DNA from 2 places in the Nocardioides sp. NPDC101246 genome. Region 2 is predicted to be linked to the other one. Evidence: riboswitches for the same ligand, from Rfam matches in the RefSeq annotation. Region 2 holds a riboswitch; the other holds the start of a gene.
The links. Region 2 has a riboswitch for glycine ahead of gcvP (aminomethyl-transferring glycine dehydrogenase). Riboswitches for the same ligand answer to the same signal wherever they lie in the genome.
Positions count from the first base shown of each region.

Region 1: linked by a shared signal. The riboswitch ahead of gcvT (glycine cleavage system aminomethyltransferase GcvT) and the one ahead of gcvP (aminomethyl-transferring glycine dehydrogenase) in region 2 are both predicted to bind glycine.

Region 1 is NZ_JBIWNX010000014.1:108,845-117,936, forward strand. It holds gene ACIRON_RS23850 (RNA polymerase sigma factor) at 1-196, opposite strand, end outside; gene ACIRON_RS23855 (hypothetical protein) at 254-790, opposite strand; gene ACIRON_RS23860 (saccharopine dehydrogenase family protein) at 824-1,834, opposite strand; gene ACIRON_RS23865 (GlxA family transcriptional regulator) at 1,905-2,852, shown strand; gene ACIRON_RS23870 (TetR-like C-terminal domain-containing protein) at 2,853-3,464, opposite strand; gene ACIRON_RS23875 (FBP domain-containing protein) at 3,522-4,007, shown strand; gene ACIRON_RS23880 (DUF6036 family nucleotidyltransferase) at 4,025-4,585, opposite strand; gene ACIRON_RS23885 (helix-turn-helix domain-containing protein) at 4,585-5,112, opposite strand; gene ACIRON_RS23890 (L-serine ammonia-lyase) at 5,152-6,558, opposite strand; gene gcvH (glycine cleavage system protein GcvH) at 6,601-6,972, opposite strand; gene gcvT (glycine cleavage system aminomethyltransferase GcvT) at 6,993-8,096, opposite strand; glycine riboswitch at 8,253-8,348, opposite strand; gene ACIRON_RS23905 (CobW family GTP-binding protein) at 8,428-9,092, shown strand, end outside.
Region 2 is NZ_JBIWNX010000021.1:77,310-86,401, forward strand. It holds gene ACIRON_RS28395 (hypothetical protein) at 1-747, shown strand, start outside; gene gcvP (aminomethyl-transferring glycine dehydrogenase) at 863-3,751, opposite strand; glycine riboswitch at 3,816-3,906, opposite strand; gene ACIRON_RS28405 (MerR family transcriptional regulator) at 3,990-4,607, opposite strand; gene ACIRON_RS28410 (bifunctional nuclease family protein) at 4,783-5,250, opposite strand; gene ACIRON_RS28415 (MerR family transcriptional regulator) at 5,315-6,067, opposite strand; gene ACIRON_RS28420 (FHA domain-containing protein) at 6,071-6,553, opposite strand; gene gcvH (glycine cleavage system protein GcvH) at 6,655-7,041, opposite strand; gene ACIRON_RS28430 (DUF881 domain-containing protein) at 7,135-8,418, opposite strand; gene ACIRON_RS28435 (small basic family protein) at 8,438-8,770, opposite strand; gene ACIRON_RS28440 (DUF881 domain-containing protein) at 8,767-9,092, opposite strand, start outside.

The DNA of each region.
Region 1 (9,092 bases), on a different contig from region 2:
GAGGGTCGTACGTGGCAGCGTGTCGCCACGCCTTGACGAAGGTGTCCTGGGCAACGTCCTCGGCGAGGGCGGGCTGCTGGACGATCGTGAGGGCGAGGCCGTAGACGCGAGCCTGATGGCGGCGGACGAAGGCCGCCGCCGCGTCCTGGTCGCCGCTGGCCATCGCGGCCAGCAGCGACTCGTCCGACACGGCCACCGTTGGTCCTAGGATCCGGTCGGACGACGGGGAGTCATACGAAGAAACCGTACGCCGTCAGTAGCCATAGCCACCACCGCCGTTGTCGTCCGGCGTGGACGACTTCGAGGGGGTCGAGGACCCGTCGGTCCGCGCTGCCGCCCACACGAACTGGGTGCCCTGGAAGTCATCGGTGAAGCCGTCACCCTTGAGCTCCCCGGCGCCCTCCTCGGCGAAGGTGTACAGCGGCAGGCGTTCGTGGGTCAGCTGGGACTTTCCGTCGGGGCGTTCCACCGTCGCGAAGTCGTCACCCAGCGCGGAGTTCGCCGCGTCGACGTCGGCATCCGTCGCGACGACAGGCTTCCAGAAGTCCGCGCAGGCGTCGACGCAGTGGATCTTCCCGTCCTTCTCGACCTCGGCGGTGTAGAGCGTGTGTCCGTCGGCATCGGTGAGCACGCCGGTTCCGTCGACCTCGGCCGACGCGACGAGTGCCGATCCCCCACCGCCGGCGTCAGATCCCTCACCGCCGTCGTCGCTGCCGCAGCCCGCGGCGAGAAGTGCTGTGGCGGCCGCCGCGACGACGGCCGTTGCCAGGTGCGAAGTCGAAGGTCTCATGCCAGGTATACGGGCCGGCCCGCCCCACGGGATTCATCCAACCCGAAACTCGTGGTCGCGCTCGAGCGCGTCGAGCACGTCGGCGGCGTCGAAGATCTCCCCCGGTGCGCCGGCGCCAGCACGACGGCGACGGCCGTCGAGGAGCCGGACGGCGCCCTCGACCACGATCGGCGCGGTGACGGCGTAGATGTCGCGGCCGGTCGCGGTGATCCGCTTGACGTCGGCGCCCTGACGTACGCGGACGTCCACGGCGAACCGCTGGGCCGAGCGTCCTGACTCGTCGCTTGCGGTCGGCTCCGGTGTCGCCTCGTCGCGGAGCTCAGCGAGCGGAGCGCTGTTGAGGTAGGAGCGGAGCTCACGGACGTCGAGGTGGTTGTCGATGGTGATCACCTCGGAGAACGGCAGCTCCACCACCGACTGCTCGCCCAGCGGCTCCGGGTAGGTCCAGGCGCCGGTCGGCGCGGGGCTGGGCAGCGGGGCCAGGGAGCCCTCGCGGATGACCAGGCGAGTCGCGGTGTTGCGGGCTCCGGTGATCCGGGTGCCGGCGGTCGGCCACCAGCGGTCCAACCCGATGGCGACCTCGACCTCGTCGGCCGACGAGCCGCCGAGGACGGCGGTCACGAGCAGGTCGGCGAGGCCACCGTAGAACGCCATCGCCGGGACCACGGAGACGTCCATCTCTCGGGCTCGGGTGTCCAGCTCTCGATAGAGCGCCTGTACGACCGGCTGCTCGGCGGTGACGTCGAGATAGTGGGCACCGGACTCGACCGCGGCCCGGGCCAGTGGGAGCGCGGTGTCGAGGAAGGGCCCGGCGCAGTTGATGACCGCGGCAACGCCCTCGATCGCCTGCCGCAGCCGCTCGGGGTCGTCGACGCCGACGACTCGACTCTCCAGGCCGGTATGGCGGGGCGGTACGTCGGCGAGACGCTCCGCGCTGCGGCCGGCGAGCACCGGGGTCAGCCCGCGGCGCACCAGCTCATCGACGACGAAACGCCCGGTGTGACCGGTGGCGCCATAGACCAGGACTCGCTCAGCTGTGTTCATGGCTCCATCCTCGGGCCCGAGGATCTGCCTCACGAGTGTCCGAAAGGACGTGCTACGTACACTTTGCGACATGCCTCGCATCGCCCTCGTCCTGCACGGCTCCTCGATGCTCTACGAGGTCGCGATAGCCGCCGAGATCTTCGGCGGCGACCATTCCGGCCTCGCTCCAGGCGGTGAGTGGTACGACCTCGTCGTCTGCACCGCCGACGGCGCACCGCATCCCTGGCTGGCCGGCCTGCCGACGGCGTCGTACGACGCGATCGCCGAGGTCGACACCGTCGTCGTCCCGTCCTCGAACGATCTCGACCACAATCCCGACCTCGCGCTCCTCGACGCGCTACGTGGCGCCCATGAGCGCGGCGCGCGGATCGCGTCCCTGTGCACCGGTTCGTTCGTGCTGGCCGCAGCTGGGCTGCTCGACGGCCGGGTCGCCACGACCCATTGGCTGCACGCCGACGAGCTCGCCCGACGCTATCCGCAGATCGACGTCCGCCCGCACGTGCTCTACGTCGACGAGGGCGACGTGCTCACCTCGGCCGGCAAGACCGCTGCGCTCGACCTCTGCGTCCACCTCGTACGCAGCGACCTCGGCGCCGCCGCGGCCAACGGGATCGCCCGCAATCTGGTCGTCCCGGCCCACCGCACCGGTGGGCAGGCGCAGTTCATCACCCCACCCGCGCAGCCCCGCGTTCCCGACGGCCTCGCACCCACGCTGGAGTGGGCGCGCGCCCGACTCGACCAGCCCCTGACGGTCCGCGAGCTGGCCGACCACGCCGGCCTCAGCACCCGCCAGCTCGCCCGACGGATGCAGGCCGAGCTGCAGACCGGGCCCCTTGACTGGCTGCACCACCAGCGCATCTCGCGCGCCCAGGAGCTCCTCGAACGCACCGACGCCTCGATCGACCAGATCGCGGGCAGCTGCGGAATGGGCACCGCGGCCACGCTGCGCCGTCACTTCCACCGCACGCTCGGCGTGACTCCCACGACCTACCGGACGACCTTCCGGCTCGCCGACTGATCAGTGGCCCCGGCCCAGTGCCATCCGCCCGAGGGTGCTGTCCAGGTCGTCGAGGGCTTCGGGCCAGGTGGTCTCGCTCGGGGGGTCGCTGTGGGCGAAGCTGCCGGCGAGCTCGAGGGTGACGTAGCCGTGGACGAGGCTGGACATCAGGCGGACGGCGTACGTCTCGCTGGTCTCGGGGATCCCGTAACCGCGGACGACAGCGAGGGCGAGGTCGGCGTTGCGGCGGCCGGCGGTGATCGCCTCGTCCACCGAGTCGGGCCGTGGCTCCCCCGCCGGAGCGGGTGGGATGCGCTGGCGGGTGGTGGCGTCGTAGCGGCCGGGCGAGCGGCGGGCGAAGTCGCGGATGGCGTCGGCGTACGCGACGAGGCGGTCGCGGCCCTCCCCTGCCCCCATCGCGCGGCTCGTGGTGTCGGCGAGCTCGTCGAGGACGTACGCGGTGACCGCGGTGCGGAGGTCGGTGCCGCCGGAGAGGTGGGAGTAGAGGGTCGGCGAGCGGACGCCGAGGTGCCGGGCGAGGACCGAGATCGTGACGGCGTCGAAGCCGAGCTCGTCGGCGAGGTCGGCGGCGGCCGCGATCACGGCACTTCGGTTCAGCCCAGGACGGCCCATCGACTTCCTTCCGATAACGAGTTGCCTACGAGTTGTAGGAAACCTAGCATCGTCGGCATGAAGCCGCTGACCGAGACCGACGTACGCTCCAGCTTCGTCAACCTCACCAAGGGTGCGACCAAGCGCCTCAACCTCCCCGCTGACCTGGCCGAACGACCCTGGGACGACCTCGACTACCTCGGCTGGCAGGACCCGAAGGCGCCGCAGAATCACTACCTCGTCGCCGAGCACGACGGCCGGCTCCGCGGCGTCGCCCTGCGGGCCTCGCGCGAGACGCGGGGGCCGCGCAAGACGATGTGCGCGCTGTGCACCACCGTCGGCGACGTGGCCCTGCTGGTCGCCTCCCGCGCCGGCCGCTCCGGGCAGGACGGCAACTCCGTCGGCACCTACATCTGCGCCGACCTCGACTGCTCCCTCAAGGCGCGCGGCAAGCGCAAGCTCGACACCCCTGTCATCCACGAGACCCTCAGCGTCGACCAGAAGATCGACCGGCTCCTCGGCAACCTCGACACGTTCGTAGCGCGGGTGCTCCGGCCCGCATGAGGTCGATCGCCCGCCGGTCAGATCACCTCGAGCCACGCCGCGGCTCGTTCCGTCGTCGCCCGTGCCTTGACCGGCACTTCGGTCAGCCGCTCGGCGATGATCTTCCGGTCGACCAAGCCGGCATGAACGAGTGCCGCCACGAAGTTCTGGTCCTTCTCGCGGAAGGCACAGAGCTTGGCAACACAGAGGTCCTCTTTATCGAGACACCAGCCGGTGAAGACGGGGTCGCCACCAGGCGCTGCAGTGTTCGCGTTCCGGACCTTCACGAGTCGATCGCGCCAGCCGTCCGGCAGCACAGATGTGCTCAGGTCGACACCGTCGATGCTGAAACCGTGCAGTTCCTCGAACGGCGAGAACTCACCGGCGATGCCCTCAATGACGTCAGCGAGGCGGGCAGTCTCGTCGTTATCATCAGCGATCGGCAGGATGTCGACCTCGATCGACATGGTCGCGTCAGCCGGCAACTCAGTCTCATCAAATGATCCGAGGATCGACTGCGAGCCGACGACGATCACCGCAGGATGGCCGATGATCTGGCATGCCGTGCGGATCGCGTGCTCCAACTGATCGCGACGCATCAGCTGGCCTCGGCAAGTTCCTCGAGGACATGGAGACGGTCACGCTCACTGAGCAGGCCGCCCATGGGCGAGACCTCACGCATCTCGATGGAGTCGCGGTCGAGGCCGGTCATGACACGCTGCAGGCCGCGTACGTCCTCGTGGTCCACCAGCGAGGTCCAGCGCTCGAGGTTTCGCTCGTGGGGCTGCCCGCTGACGTTGCGGCGGAGGTGGTCGAGGCGTCGCTCGATCCTCGGCTTCCACTCACGCAGCGTCGTCGAGGTGAGGTCACCCGAGAGGCGTCGATGAAGCATCCACGAGCGACGTTCGGAGCGTGTCAGGTCGGGCGTGATGGGGCGGCGTACGACCTCGAGACGCCAGCCCATACAGGACAGCAGGCGATCGAGGTTGTCGTCGCTCAGGTCGACCTTGCCGGAGAGGAACTGGCTGATGCTCGGCTGATGCACACCACTGGTGCGAGACAGCGTCGACTGGGTGGTGCCCGTCTCGAGCATCACCTCGCGCAGGATCTCTCCACGTGACGACATGACTCGATTATAGCAAGGCCTACTATGAAGCGCCTTGCCTCAGCACTCGATCACGTTGACCGCGAGGCCGCCGCGGGAGGTCTCCTTGTACTTGATCTTCATGTCGGCCCCGGTCTCGCGCATCGTCTTCAGCGCCTTATCGAGGCTGACCTTGTGGGAGCCGTCGCCGTTGAGGGCGAGGCGGGCGGCGTTGATGGCCTTCACGCTGGCGATGGCGTTGCGCTCGATGCACGGGATCTGCACCAGGCCACCGACGGGGTCGCAGGTGAGGCCCAGGTTGTGCTCGATCCCGACCTCGGCGGCGTTCTCGACCTGCTCCGGGCTGCCGCCGAGCACCTCGCACAGGGCACCAGCGGCCATCGCGCAGGCCGAGCCGACCTCGCCCTGACAGCCGACCTCGGCCCCGGAGATCGAGGCGTTCGTCTTGCACAGGATGCCGATCGCGGCCGCGGTGAGCAGGAACCGGACGATGCCGTCCTCGATCGCGGCCTCGTCCAGCCCGGCGTCGGGCGCCACGAAACGTACCCAGTAGTGCAGGACGGCGGGCACGATGCCGGCCGCGCCGTTGGTGGGAGCGGTGACGACCCGGCCGCCCGAGGCGTTCTCCTCGTTCACCGCCAGGGCGAACAGGTTGACCCAGTCCATGACCCGGAAGGGGTCCTGGGCGCCGGCCCCGGAGGCCAGGTCGCGGTAGAGCAGCGGCGCCCGCCGCGGGACACGCAGACCCCCAGGAAGTACGCCGTCGGTGACCGGGTCACGGTCGCAGCCGGCCTGTACGCAGGCCGCCATCACCCGCCAGATCTCCAGGAGACCGGCGCGGATCTCGTCAGGCGTACGCCAGGTGAGCTCGTTGGCGAGCATGAGGTCGGAGACCCGGAGCCTCTCGCGCTCACAGGTTTCGAGCAGCTCGGCGCCGGTGGTGAAGGGGTACCGGATCGGCGAGTGGTCCGGCGCGACCCGGGCGGCGCCCGAGGCGTGCTCGTCGACCACGAAGCCGCCGCCGACGGAGTAGTAGGTGCGCTCCCGCCAGATCTGCCCCGAGGCGTCGTAGGCGGTGAACACCATGCCGTTGGGGTGGCCCGGCAGGCTCTTGCGCCGGTGCATCACCAGGTCGGTGTCGACGTCGAACCGGATCGGCCGGTGCCCGCCCAGCGACAGCTCCCGGCGCTCCCGGATGGCCGCCACCCGCCCGGACGAGGCTCGGGTGTCGACGGTCGCCGGCTCCTCCCCCTCGAGGCCGAGCAGTACCGCGCCCGCCGATCCATGCCCGTGCCCGGTCGCGCCGAGCGACCCGAACAGCTCGGCCTTCACCCGCGTGACCGCGTCCAGCTGGACGTCCTCGGCGAGGCCGTCGACGAAGGTCTTCGCGGCCCGCATCGGGCCGACGGTGTGCGAGGAGGACGGCCCGATCCCGATCGAGTAGAGGTCGAAGGCGCTCAAGGCCATCGCCACGGCCGTGGATCCGCTGAGGTCAGCGGTCACCACAGGTCATTCCTCGATCAGAGCGTCGTAGGCCGCGGCGTCGAGGAGCTCGGGAGCGCCCGTGACACGCATCTCGAAGAGCCAGCCGGCCCCGAACGGGTCGCTGTTGATCAGCGCCGGGTCCTCGACGACGGCCGCGTTGATCTCGAGGATCTCACCGTCGGCGGGTGCGAAGAGGTCGCTGACCGACTTCGTCGACTCCAGCTCGCCGCAGCTCTCTCCCCCGGTGATCTTGCTGCCCACCTCGGGCAGCTCGACGAAGACGATGTCACCCAGCGCCTCGGTGGCGAAGGCGGTGACACCGACGCGCGCGACGTCGCCGCGGGTCTCGATCCACTCGTGCTCGGCGGTGTACGTCAGGTGGGTCGGGTTGCTCATGGCGGTGCTCATCTCTCGGCTCATTTCTTGGAGTAGAAGGGAAGGTCGACGATCTGGGCGTCCTCGTGGCTGCCGCGCACGACGACCTGGACCTTGGTGCCGACGGCGGCGAGGTCGGGCCGGACGTACGCCATCGCGATGGGACGTCCGAGAGTCGGCGACGGGGAGCCGCTGGTGACGGTGCCGACCTCCTCACCGGTGTCCGGGTCCACGACGGTGTAGCCGGCCCGCGGCGACCGGCGCCCGGCGGCCACCAGACCGACGAGCACGCTGCGCGGGCCCTCTTCGCGGCGTACGGCCAGGGCGTCGTCGCCGACGAAGCCGTCGGGCTTGTCGAAGGAGACGACCCGGCCGAGGCCGGCCTCGAAGGGCGTCGTCTCGCGGTTGAGCTCGTGGCCGTAGAGCGGCATGCCGGCCTCGAGCCGGAGCGTGTCGCGGCAGGCGAGCCCGGCGGGCAGCAGCCCGTGCGGCGTACCTGCCTCGGTGATGGCCTCCCAGACAGCAGCGGCCGACGCCGGTGCGCAGTAAACCTCGAAGCCGTCCTCGCCGGTGTAGCCGGTGCGCGCGAGGAGGACATCGACACCGGCGACCGTGCCGGCGTCGATGGCGTAGTACTTCAGGGACGGGACGTCGAGGTCGGTCAGGGCCGCGACGATCGCCGCCGAGGCGGGACCCTGGACCGCGATCAGCGCCCACTCCGCGGAGGCGTCCCGGACCACGGTGTCGCAGCCGCGGGCCCGCTCGACCAGGGCCGGAGCGACCACGTCGACGTTGCTCGCGTTGGCGACGACCAGGTAGCGCTCCTGCTCGAGCCGGTAGACGACCAGGTCGTCGATGATGCCGCCGTCCTCGGCGCAGACCATGGAGTAGCGGGCGCGGCCGATGCCGATCGCCGAGGGCCTGCCGACCAGGGCACGGTCGAGAGCGCGTCCCGCCTCGGGACCGGTCACCTCGATCTCACCCATGTGGGACAGGTCGAAGAGGCCCGCGGTGGTGCGTACCGCATGGTGCTCGGCGGTCTCCGAGCCGTAGCGGACCGGCATGCTCCAGCCGGCGAAGTCGGTGAACGAGGCGCCGAGCGCCTGGTGGATCTCGTGCAGAGGGGTAGGGACGGGTGAGGTCATGTGCGGGAGGCTCCCTGCTGATGGGTGCCGCAGCCGCGGCACCCGTGGACGGGTGACCTCCCCGCTCTGTCATCGCTACCTGAGAGCTTCACCGCCCGCAGGGGCGGTTTGCACCGTGGGTGCAGGATCCTCGGATCCTGTCTTTCCAGAGGTCGCCTCACCGCAGCGGTCATGGGGCCTGAGAGATTCTGGGGAGGTTTGCTCCTTCGGCGCCTCACCCCGGATGGGCAAGGACTCTCCCGCTGAGGTTCGAGTGGCGGATGTGAAGTTGTGCGGCAAACCTAGGTCTGCCCACCTCGGCCGTCAAGATCTGACGACCTACGATGGCCCGATGCCACCGACCAGCGCCAGCAACCGGGTTCCCGTGGTCATCCTGACCGGCCATCTCGGGTCGGGGAAGACCACGCTGCTCAACCATCTGCTGCGCCAGCCCGGCGCCCGCGTCGGCGTGGTCGTCAACGACTTCGGCGACATCAACGTCGACGCCGGCCTCGTCACCGGGCAGGTCGACGAGCCTGCCTCGATCGCCGGCGGCTGCCTGTGCTGCCTGCCGGACGCCGGCGGTCTCGACGACGCCCTCGAGAAGCTCACCCACCCGCGGCTCGCGCTCGACGTCGTCATCGTCGAGGCCAGCGGGATCGCCGAGCCCGGCACGCTGGCCCGGCTGGTCCGGTTCAGCGGTGTCGAGCGGGTACGCCGCGGTGGGCTCATCGAGGTCGTCGACGCCTCCGCCTACTTCGACACCCTCGATGACGGCCGGGGCCCGGCGCCGGTCCGGTTCGCGGCCGCCTCGCTGGTCGTGGTCAACAAGACCGACCTGCTGCCCGTCTCGTCCCGGGACGAGACGTTGACCCGCATCGAGCGGCGCGTGCGGGAGCACAACCCCGAGGTCCACATCGCGTACGCCGTCGGCGGCCGTATCGACCCGCGGCTCGTCTACGACGCCGCGGTGCCCGAGGACCCGCCCGAGGAGCTGCCGATCGCCGCGCTGCTGCG
Region 2 (9,092 bases):
ACGATCGGCATCGGCGGCAACGACTTCAACTTCGCCGCCATCGTCACCCAGTGCGTACAGAACTTCCTGACCTCCTCGTCGTGGTTCAAGGACTACTGCAAGGACGACTCGGTGGTCACCAGCGCGATGGCTGCCGGCAACGTCGCCGCGGTCCGCGCGCGGATCGCGACCGCCTTCCAGAACGTACGCACGGCCATGCGCAACGCGGGCTACGCCGACAACGCCTGGACCCTCATCGTCCAGAACGTGCCCTCACCGCTGGCGACCTCCTCGGTCTACCGCTACAGCGAGTCGGGCTACACGCGGCAGAGCACCGGCGGCTGCGGCTTCTGGAACGCCGATGCCGACTACGCGTACAACACGATCCTGCCGACCATCAACAACGCGATCTCCGGTGCGGCGGCCGACTCCGGGCTGACCAACATCAAGACGCTGAACGTCTCCGGCGCGTTCGCCGGACGCCGGCTGTGCGAGAGCACCGTGGGCCTGGTCGAGGCGCAGGGCCTGTCCAGCTGGCGCGCCACCGGCGCGGTCGACAAGACCGAGTGGGTCAACCAGATCCGCACCGTCTCCACGGCGAGCGGCAGCTACTACATCCAGGAGAGCCTGCACCCGAACTACTGGGGCCAGCTCGCCCTGCGCAACTGCCTGCGTCAGGCCTACAACGCCGGCGCGCCGCGATCCGGCACCTGCTCCCACGGCACCGGCCTCAACGCCAACGGCGAGCCCGTCATGACCCTGAGCTGACCACGCCAAAGCCGCCGAGTCGGCTCGTCCTGACGTAAAACCACGCCGAGTCGGCGCGTTATAACGCGCCGACTCGGCGGGTGTTTCGGTCAGGACGAGCCGACTCGGCGTGATGTCACTCGGCGAAGGACTCCACCGGCGGGCAGGAGCAGATCAGGTTGCGGTCGCCGTAGGTGTTGTCGATGCGGGCCACCGGCGGCCAGTACTTGTCGGGGTCGATGCCACGCGGGAAGACGGCCTCCTCGCGGGAGTAGGCGCGGTCCCAGTCGCCGACGAGGGCGCGGGAGGTGTGCGGGGCACCGCGGAGGACCGAGGTCTCGGCGGTCCACTCGCCCGAGGCGACCCGGTCGACCTCGCCCTTGATCGCGATCATCGCGTCGATGAACCGGTCCAGCTCGGCGAGGTCCTCGGACTCGGTGGGCTCGACCATGAGCGTGCCGGCGACCGGGAACGACATCGTCGGGGCGTGGAAGCCGTAGTCGATGAGCCGCTTGGCGACGTCGTCGACGGTGACCCCGGTCTCCTTCGTCATCGGCCGCAGGTCGAGGATGCACTCGTGCGCGACCAGGCCGGTCTCACCGCGATAGAGCACCGGGAAGTGCTCGTTGAGGCGTGAGGCCACGTAGTTGGCCGACAGCACCGCGGCCGAGGTGGCCCGGGTCAGACCCTCCGCGCCCATGAGCCGCACGTAGGCCCAGGAGATCGGCAGGATGCCGGCCGAGCCGTACGGAGCGGCCGAGATCGCACCGATGCCCGAGCGCTTCGAGGTGTCGGGGTGCAGGGAGTGCGAGGGCAGGTAGGGCGCCAGGTGGGAGCGGACCGCGACCGGGCCGACGCCCGGGCCACCACCGCCGTGCGGGATGCAGAAGGTCTTGTGGAGGTTGAGGTGGGAGACGTCGCCGCCGAACTCGCCGGGCTTGGCGTAGCCCAGGAGCGCGTTGAAGTTGGCGCCGTCGATGTAGACCTGACCGCCGGCCTCGTGCACCAGCGAGCAGACCTCGGTGATGCCCTCCTCGTAGACCCCGTGGGTCGAGGGGTAGGTCACCATGATCGCGGCGATCTTGTCACCGTGGTCATCCAGCTTCGCCCGCAGGTCGTCCAGGTCGACGGTGCCGTCCTCGGTCGACTTCACGACCTGGACCTTCATCCCCGCCATCGCAGCGGAGGCGGCGTTGGTGCCATGGGCCGAGGACGGCATCAGGCAGATGTCGCGGTGGCCCTCGCCCTGCGCGTCCAGGTAGCCGCGGATCGCCATCAGGCCTGCGAACTCGCCCTGCGAGCCGGCGTTCGGCTGGATGGAGACCTCGTCGTAGCCGGTGACCTCCGCCAGCCAGCCCTCCAGCTCCCCGACCAGACGCGTGTAGCCGGCGGCGTCCTCTGCGGGCACGAACGGGTGCAGGTCGGCGAAGCCGGGCAGCGAGATCGGCTCCATCTCGGTGGTCGCGTTGAGCTTCATGGTGCACGAGCCGAGCGGGATCATGCCCTTGTCGAGCGCGTAGTCGCGCGCGGCCAGCTTGTGCAGGTAGCGCAGCATCTGGGTCTCGCTGTGGTGCGCGTTGAAGACCTCGTGGGTGAGGTAGTCGGTGGTGCGGAGGAGACCGTCGGGCAGCGCGCTGGCCGTGGTGCGGTCGATCTCGTCCAGGTCCGCGCCCGAGACTCCGAAGGCGTTGAGCACGGCGGACAGGGTCGAGCGGGTGGTCGCCTCCGAGGTCGAGATGCCGACGGTGTCGGCGTCCACGAGACGAAGGTGTACGCCGAAACGACGCGCCGCGGTGACGACATCGGCCGCCCGCCCGGGGACGGTGACACCCAGCGTGTCGAAGAACGTCTCCGAGACCAGCAGGAGCCCGGCCGACTTCAGGGCGGCGGCCAGGACGGCGGCGTAGCGGTGCGCGCGGGTCGCGATCGACCTCAGCCCGGCGGGGCCGTGGTAGACGGCGTACATCGAAGCGCCGACGGCCAGCAGCACCTGTGCGGTGCAGATGTTGGAGGTCGCCTTCTCGCGGCGGATGTGCTGCTCGCGGGTCTGCAGAGCGAGGCGGTACGCGGGCCGCCCCTCGGCATCGACGGAGACGCCGACCAGGCGACCGGGCAGGTGCCGCTCGATCCCCTCGTGGACCGCCATGTAGCCGGCGTGCGGGCCGCCGTAGAAGAGCGGGATGCCGAAGCGCTGGGTCGAGCCGACGACGACGTCGGCGCCGAGGGTGCCGGGCGCCTCCAGGACGGTGAGCGCGAGCAGGTCGGCGGCGACGACGGCGAGCGCACCCCGCTCATGGGCGGCGTCGATGACCGGCTTGAGATCGGGGACCCGACCGGAGGCGCCGGGGTACTGCACCAGCACGCCGATCACGTCGCCCTCGGGCAGGCCCTGCGAGAGGTCGGCCACGACGACCTCGAGGCCCATCGCCTCGGCGCGCACCTTCACGACCTCGATCGACTGCGGCAGGGCGTCGGCGTCGATGACGAACGGACCCGAACCCTTCCGGTTCGCCCGGTGCACCAGCGCCAGCGCCTCGGCGGCCGCGGTGCCCTCGTCCAGGAGCGAGGAGTTGGCCACCGGCAGGCCGGTCAGGTCGCCGACCATGGTCTGGAAGTTGATGAGCGCCTCGAGGCGGCCCTGGGAGATCTCGGGCTGGTAGGGCGTGTAGGCGGTGTACCAGCTCGGGTCCTCGAGCACGTTGCGCCGGATGACCGGCGGCGTCACGGTGGCGTGGTAGCCGAGCCCGATCATCGCCTCGCCGGGCTTGTTGGAGGCTGCGATCTCTCGTGCCAGCGACGCGACCTGGGCCTCGCTCAGCGCGGCCGGCAGGTCCAGCGACTCGACCGAGCGGATCCCCGCCGGGACGGCTGCGTCCATCATCGCGGCTACCGAGTCGTATCCGAGCCGCGCGAGCATGGTCGCCTCGTCAGCGGCCGAGAGTCCGACGTGGCGCTCCACGAACGGGGAGGCGGCGTCGAGCTCGGACAGGGTGGGCGTGTCGGACACAGTGGCTCCTGAGGGCATCTAAGTAAGACAACTCGTACGCCCTCCCCCTCTGTCACGCGCGGATGCACCGCTTCAGAGTTGCCTGGTCCGCACAGTCGTGGGTGCCTGAGAGTTTCCGGGGAGGAATTGCCCCTTCGGCGCTCCTTCGAGAGGAGCTCTCCCGTGCGGGATGGTCAGCACCACCAGCATAAACGACAGGACCCCGAGGTCCCGCCTTGCGGGAGACCTCGGGGTCCGATGTCGACTGAGTCTTAGATCACCCGACGTTGCGGGCCGCGCGGCGGGCGGCCAGCTCGTCGGAGGCGGAGGCGACCTGCTCGCCGTCCTCGGCCGTACGCTCGCTGGGCAGCTCGGAGAGAGTGCCCTCGATCTCGCGCCAGACGCCACCGATGGCGATGCCGAAGACGCCCTGCCCGCCCTGGAGCAGGTCGATGACCTCGTCGTTGCTGGTGCACTCGTAGACCGACGCCCCGTCGCTCATCAGGGTGACGCGGGTCAGGTCGTCGGTGCCGCGCTCACGCAGGTGCTGCACGGCGGCGCGGATCTGCTGCAGCGAGATCCCGGCGTCGAGGAGCCGCTTGATGACCTTGAGGATCAGGATGTCGCGGAAGGAGTAGAGCCGCTGGGTGCCGGAGCCGGTGGCCCCACGCACGCTCGGCTCCACCAGACCGGTGCGGGCCCAGTAGTCGAGCTGGCGGTAGCTGATCCCAGCAGCGTTGCAGGCCGTCGGGCCGCGGTAACCGGTGTCGCTCGGCAGGGGTGAGACATCGTCGGTGAAGAGAAGGCCCTGCTCGTCAGCCTGCTCCGCCGCGCGTTGCGCGTCGTCGGCGCCGTGGCCGGGCTTCTGCTCGTGGTCGAACACGATGTCCTCCATCGTCTACTCCGTTGCGCGTAACTCCACTCGGGGAATGAACGGCTGCGGCGGGGGGACCACATCGTTGGAGTTACAACAGAGACAACTACAAGGTAAGCGTCGCAAGGGCCCTGGTCAAAGAACCCCTCCGGCGTGTCGCCGGGGCTAACCCTCAGGTTGAACTTGAGGGTTTCCGTCAGTGGGACTCGAAGTCCTCGGGCGTGATCTCGTCGAGGAACTCGCGGAACTTCTCGATCTCGTCCTCCTGCTCGGCCGGGACAGCGAGCCCCGCCTCGTCGAGGACCTCGTCCGAGACCACGATCTTGGTCCCCGTCCGCAGCGCCAGCGCGATCGAGTCAGAAGGCCGAGCGCTCACCTCGACGCCCGAGGCGAAGACCAGGTTGGCGTAGAAGACGCGGTCGGTGACCGAGGTGATCTGCACCTCGGTCAGCTCGTTGCCGGTCGCCTCCAGCACGTCCTTGAGCAGGTCGTGGGTCAGCGGCCGGGGCGGAACCACGCCCTGCTGGGCGAAGGCGATGGCGGTCGCCTCCACCGCGCCGATCCAGATGGGCAGGTATCGCTCACCCGCCACCTCGCGCAACAGCACGATCGGCTGGTTGGAGGGCATCTCCACTCGGACTCCGAGCACATCGACCTCGCGCATGTCATCCACCCTACCCGTCTCCAGGTCGCCGCAGCAGCCCGGTTGACCGGTGACACGAACAGAGTCAGCGGTCGCGCAGGCCAGACTTCACCAAGGTGGCGTGCAGACGGACCGCCAGGGAGGCGATCTCGCTGCCGATCTCCTCGGCCCGACCCTGCGCCCCGGCGTTCCCGGGGCGCCGCAGCGGCGCCACGATCTGCTCGATCAGACCGACCTCGCGGTCGGCGGCGGCCTTCATGCCGCGCAGGTGACGAGGCTCGATACCGAACTCGGCCAGCTCCTTGGCCGTGCGCGCGATCGCGAGGGCGTCGGTGTCGTAGTGACCGCTGCGCAGCGGCACCACCAGCGCCATCTTCTCCAGCTCGGTCAGCAGCGTGTCGTCGACCTCGGCCACCTTGAGGAGCTCGCGCCGCGAGATCCTCATGTTGTCCGTACGCCGGAACGACTCCGCCCCCGGCGCGCCACTGGGCGTCAGGGCGACCGTCGGGACGGTGGGCACGGTCGGCTCGATCGCCGGCGGCTCGAGGCCGCGGTCGATCGCGTCGAGATGCTCGCCGATGACCTTGAGCGGCAGGTAGTGGTCGCGCTGCATCCTCAGGACATAGCGCAGCCGCTCGACATCACGGCGGGAGAACTTGCGGTAGCCCGCGGGCGTACGCTCCGGCTTGATCAGTCCCTTGTCCTCGAGAAACCGGATCTTCGGGATGGTGACCGTGGGAAAGTCCGGACGCAACTGGTCCAGGACCTGCCCGATGTTGAGCCGCTCCCCCGAGTCGCTAGCCGGCCGTTGAGGGTCAGGCATCGCGGCGGCGGCCATCGGTTACGCCCCTTCGTGCCCGGCGTAGAAGACGAGCCGGAACTTCCCGACCTGGACCTCGTCGCCGTCCTTGAGGACGACCTTCTCGATCCGGTCACGGTTGACGTAGGTGCCGTTGAGGCTGCCTACGTCGGAGACCTCGAAGGTGTCACCGGTGCGCGCGAACTCGGCGTGGCGACGCGAGACGGTGACGTCGTCGAGGAAGATGTCGCTGTCCGGGTGGCGACCCGCGACGACGGTGTCCTGGTCGAGCAGAAAGCGGCTTCCGGCACCGGGACCACGCTGCACGACGAGCATGCCGTTGCCCCTCGGCAGGGCCTCGACGGTGGCCGCCTCGATCGGGCTGAGCACCCGGTCAGAGGTGTCGGCGTCAGCCCCGAGCTGAATCGTCGAGGTCTGGTCGGTCCCGGTCAGGCTTACGCCACACTGCGAGCAGAACCGCGCTTCGTCGGGGTTCTGGCTGCCGCAAGCGGGGCACACGGACATTTTTGAGCTCCAGGTTCATCGAGGGCCGGACACCATCCCTCAAGTGAACGTTGAGGGATGGTAACCGCAACCTATCAGGTCGGCCCAGGTGTTCGGTTGAGTTACGCGTCGAGTGATGCCTCGTACGCCGCGGCGTCGAGGAGGCTCTCCAGCTGAGCGGGGTCGGCCGGGGTGACCTCGAAGAGCCAGCCGCCGCCGTAGGGGTCGTCGTTGACCAGCTCGGGCGTGGCGTCGAGCGATCCGTTGACCGCGACCACCTCGCCGGAGATCGGCGCGTAGATGTCGCTGACCGACTTGGTCGACTCGAGCTCGCCGCAGCTCTCACCCGAGGTGATCGTGTCGCCGACGGCCGGCATCGACACGTAGACGATGTCGCCGAGAGCGTCCTGGGCGTAGTTGGTGATGCCGACCCGTACGGAGCCCTCGGTCTCGCCAGGGTTGCGCAGCCACTCGTGCTCGCTGGTGTACTTCAGGTCCTCGGGGTACACGGCCATCTCCTCATCAGGCGTACTTGTCTGGCTGCGAGAGATCGTCCCGCGAGCCGGTTGTCGAAACCCTACTGCGCCCCACCGACGAAACCGTCAGCGGGACACGGTGTGAATCGACTCGATGTCGATCTTCTCCTCCGGCTCCACCTTGACCTCCGCGCCCTGCTCCTCGAGCTGGTCCTGCGGGCCCTGGTAGAAGTCGATCGCACCGGCCAGCGTGTCGGGCGGCCCGATCACCTTGAGGCGGTACGGCGGGCTGATCAGCTCGCCGCCGACGTTGAGTCCCTGGCCGGGCTGGCTGACCTCGATCGAGGACGACGCGACCAGGCGCACGGCCTCGCCGTCGGCCCCCTCGATCTCCATCGCCTCGGCGCCGCTCGTACGCAGCTCCTCGATCAGGTCGAGGAGCGCGGTCAGCCGCAGCGGGTCGGCCCCGGGGTCGATCTCGATGGTGATCCCCGGACCGCTGACCGGCACCGTCCCGGCGATCACCCGCAGCGTGTCGACCTGCTCCTCGGCACGCTGGAGCGCGGTCTGCTGCTGGAGGGTCTGGTCCTCGAGCTCGTCGCGGGTCCCCTCGAGCTCCTCGATCTGCTCCTGGGCCTTCTGCGTGGTCCCGGCCAGGCCGGAGAGGATGTCGATCAGCTCCTGCTCGCGCAGACCGGCGTACGTCGAGTCCTCGGTGTTCGTCTGGACCTGCACCACCGCGGCGTAGCCGAGTACGCAGAGCAGGACCGCCACGGCGACCTGGCCGCGCCGGAAGTGGGTGAGCGCGTCGAAGAGCCGCGCCCGGCCGACCAGCGGCGCAGGCTCCTCCTCGGGCTCGTCCGGCTCGTCAGTCTCGTCGGCCTCTTCGGCCTTCTGGGGCTTCGGAAGCTCCTCGGCCTCGTCGACCTGTTCGGGCCGCTCGTCTTCGGCCGCATCCTCGACCTCGTCGGGCTCTGGGCTGTCCGAGGGCTCATCGGCCTTCTCGGCCTCAGGCTCCTCCGCCTCGACTGCCTCTGCCGCCGCAGGTTCGACGTCGTCCGCCTCGTCGGTGGACTCGACCGGCGCGTTGTCGGCTTCCTCGGCCGCGTCCGACTCCTCGGGCTCCTTGGCGGAGGTGTCCTCGGCCGTCTGCTCCTCGGGCTCGTCGACAGCCTCCTCGGACACAGCCTCGTCGGGCGCGTCCGTCTCCGACGGCTCCTCGGCCTCGGCGGCGGTCGGCTCGACAGCCTCCGCGGGCGCCTGCTCAGCCGTCGGCGTACCTTCGTCGGAGGTCTCGGGCGTGGCGCCGTCGTCGGTCACAGGCTCGGTGACGGTCTCCTCCGCGGGCTCGGCGGGCTTCTTCGCCGGCGCCTTCTTCGCCGGGGTCCGCTTGGCCGCGGTCCGCTTCACCGGGGGCCTCCTCTTCCGGTCAGGCATGGAAGATGTGCCTCCGGATGGCTGCGACGTTGGTGAAGATGCGGATGCCGAGGACGACGATGACGCCGGTGGAGAGCTGGCCGCCGACGCCGAGGCGGTCACCGAGGTAGACGATGCCGGCAGCGATCACGACGTTGCTGATGAACGAGACGACGAAGACCTTGTCGTCGAAGATGCCGTCCATGAACGCGCGCAGCGCACCGAAGACCGCGTCCAGCGCGGCGACGACGGCGATCGGCAGGTAAGGCGCCAGACCGACAGGGACCTCGGGCTGGAAGAACAGTCCCAGCACGATGCCGATCACTAGGCCGATGACGGCGATCATTCTTCGCGGTCCCCTTCGCTGTTCTCTTCGGAGTCTTCGGTGTTGTCGGTGGGCTTCTTGGAGCCCTGGGTGCCCTTGTCCTTGGACTTGGCCCCGAGGTGGGTCAACTCCAGCAGATCAGGCGGCGCCGCGGGAAGGGTGAGCCGGTCGATGTTCTCGACGTCGTAGGGCATCCCGTAGTCCTGCGTCGTGGTGTGAATCATCGCGCCGGAGACCGTCTCGGCGAAGCGTGCGGCCAGCGTACGCGTGTCGCCGATGGCCGACACCTCATAGGGCGGCGAGAGCGAGACGTCGTTCATCCGGAGGGTGGCGCCGGAGGTGA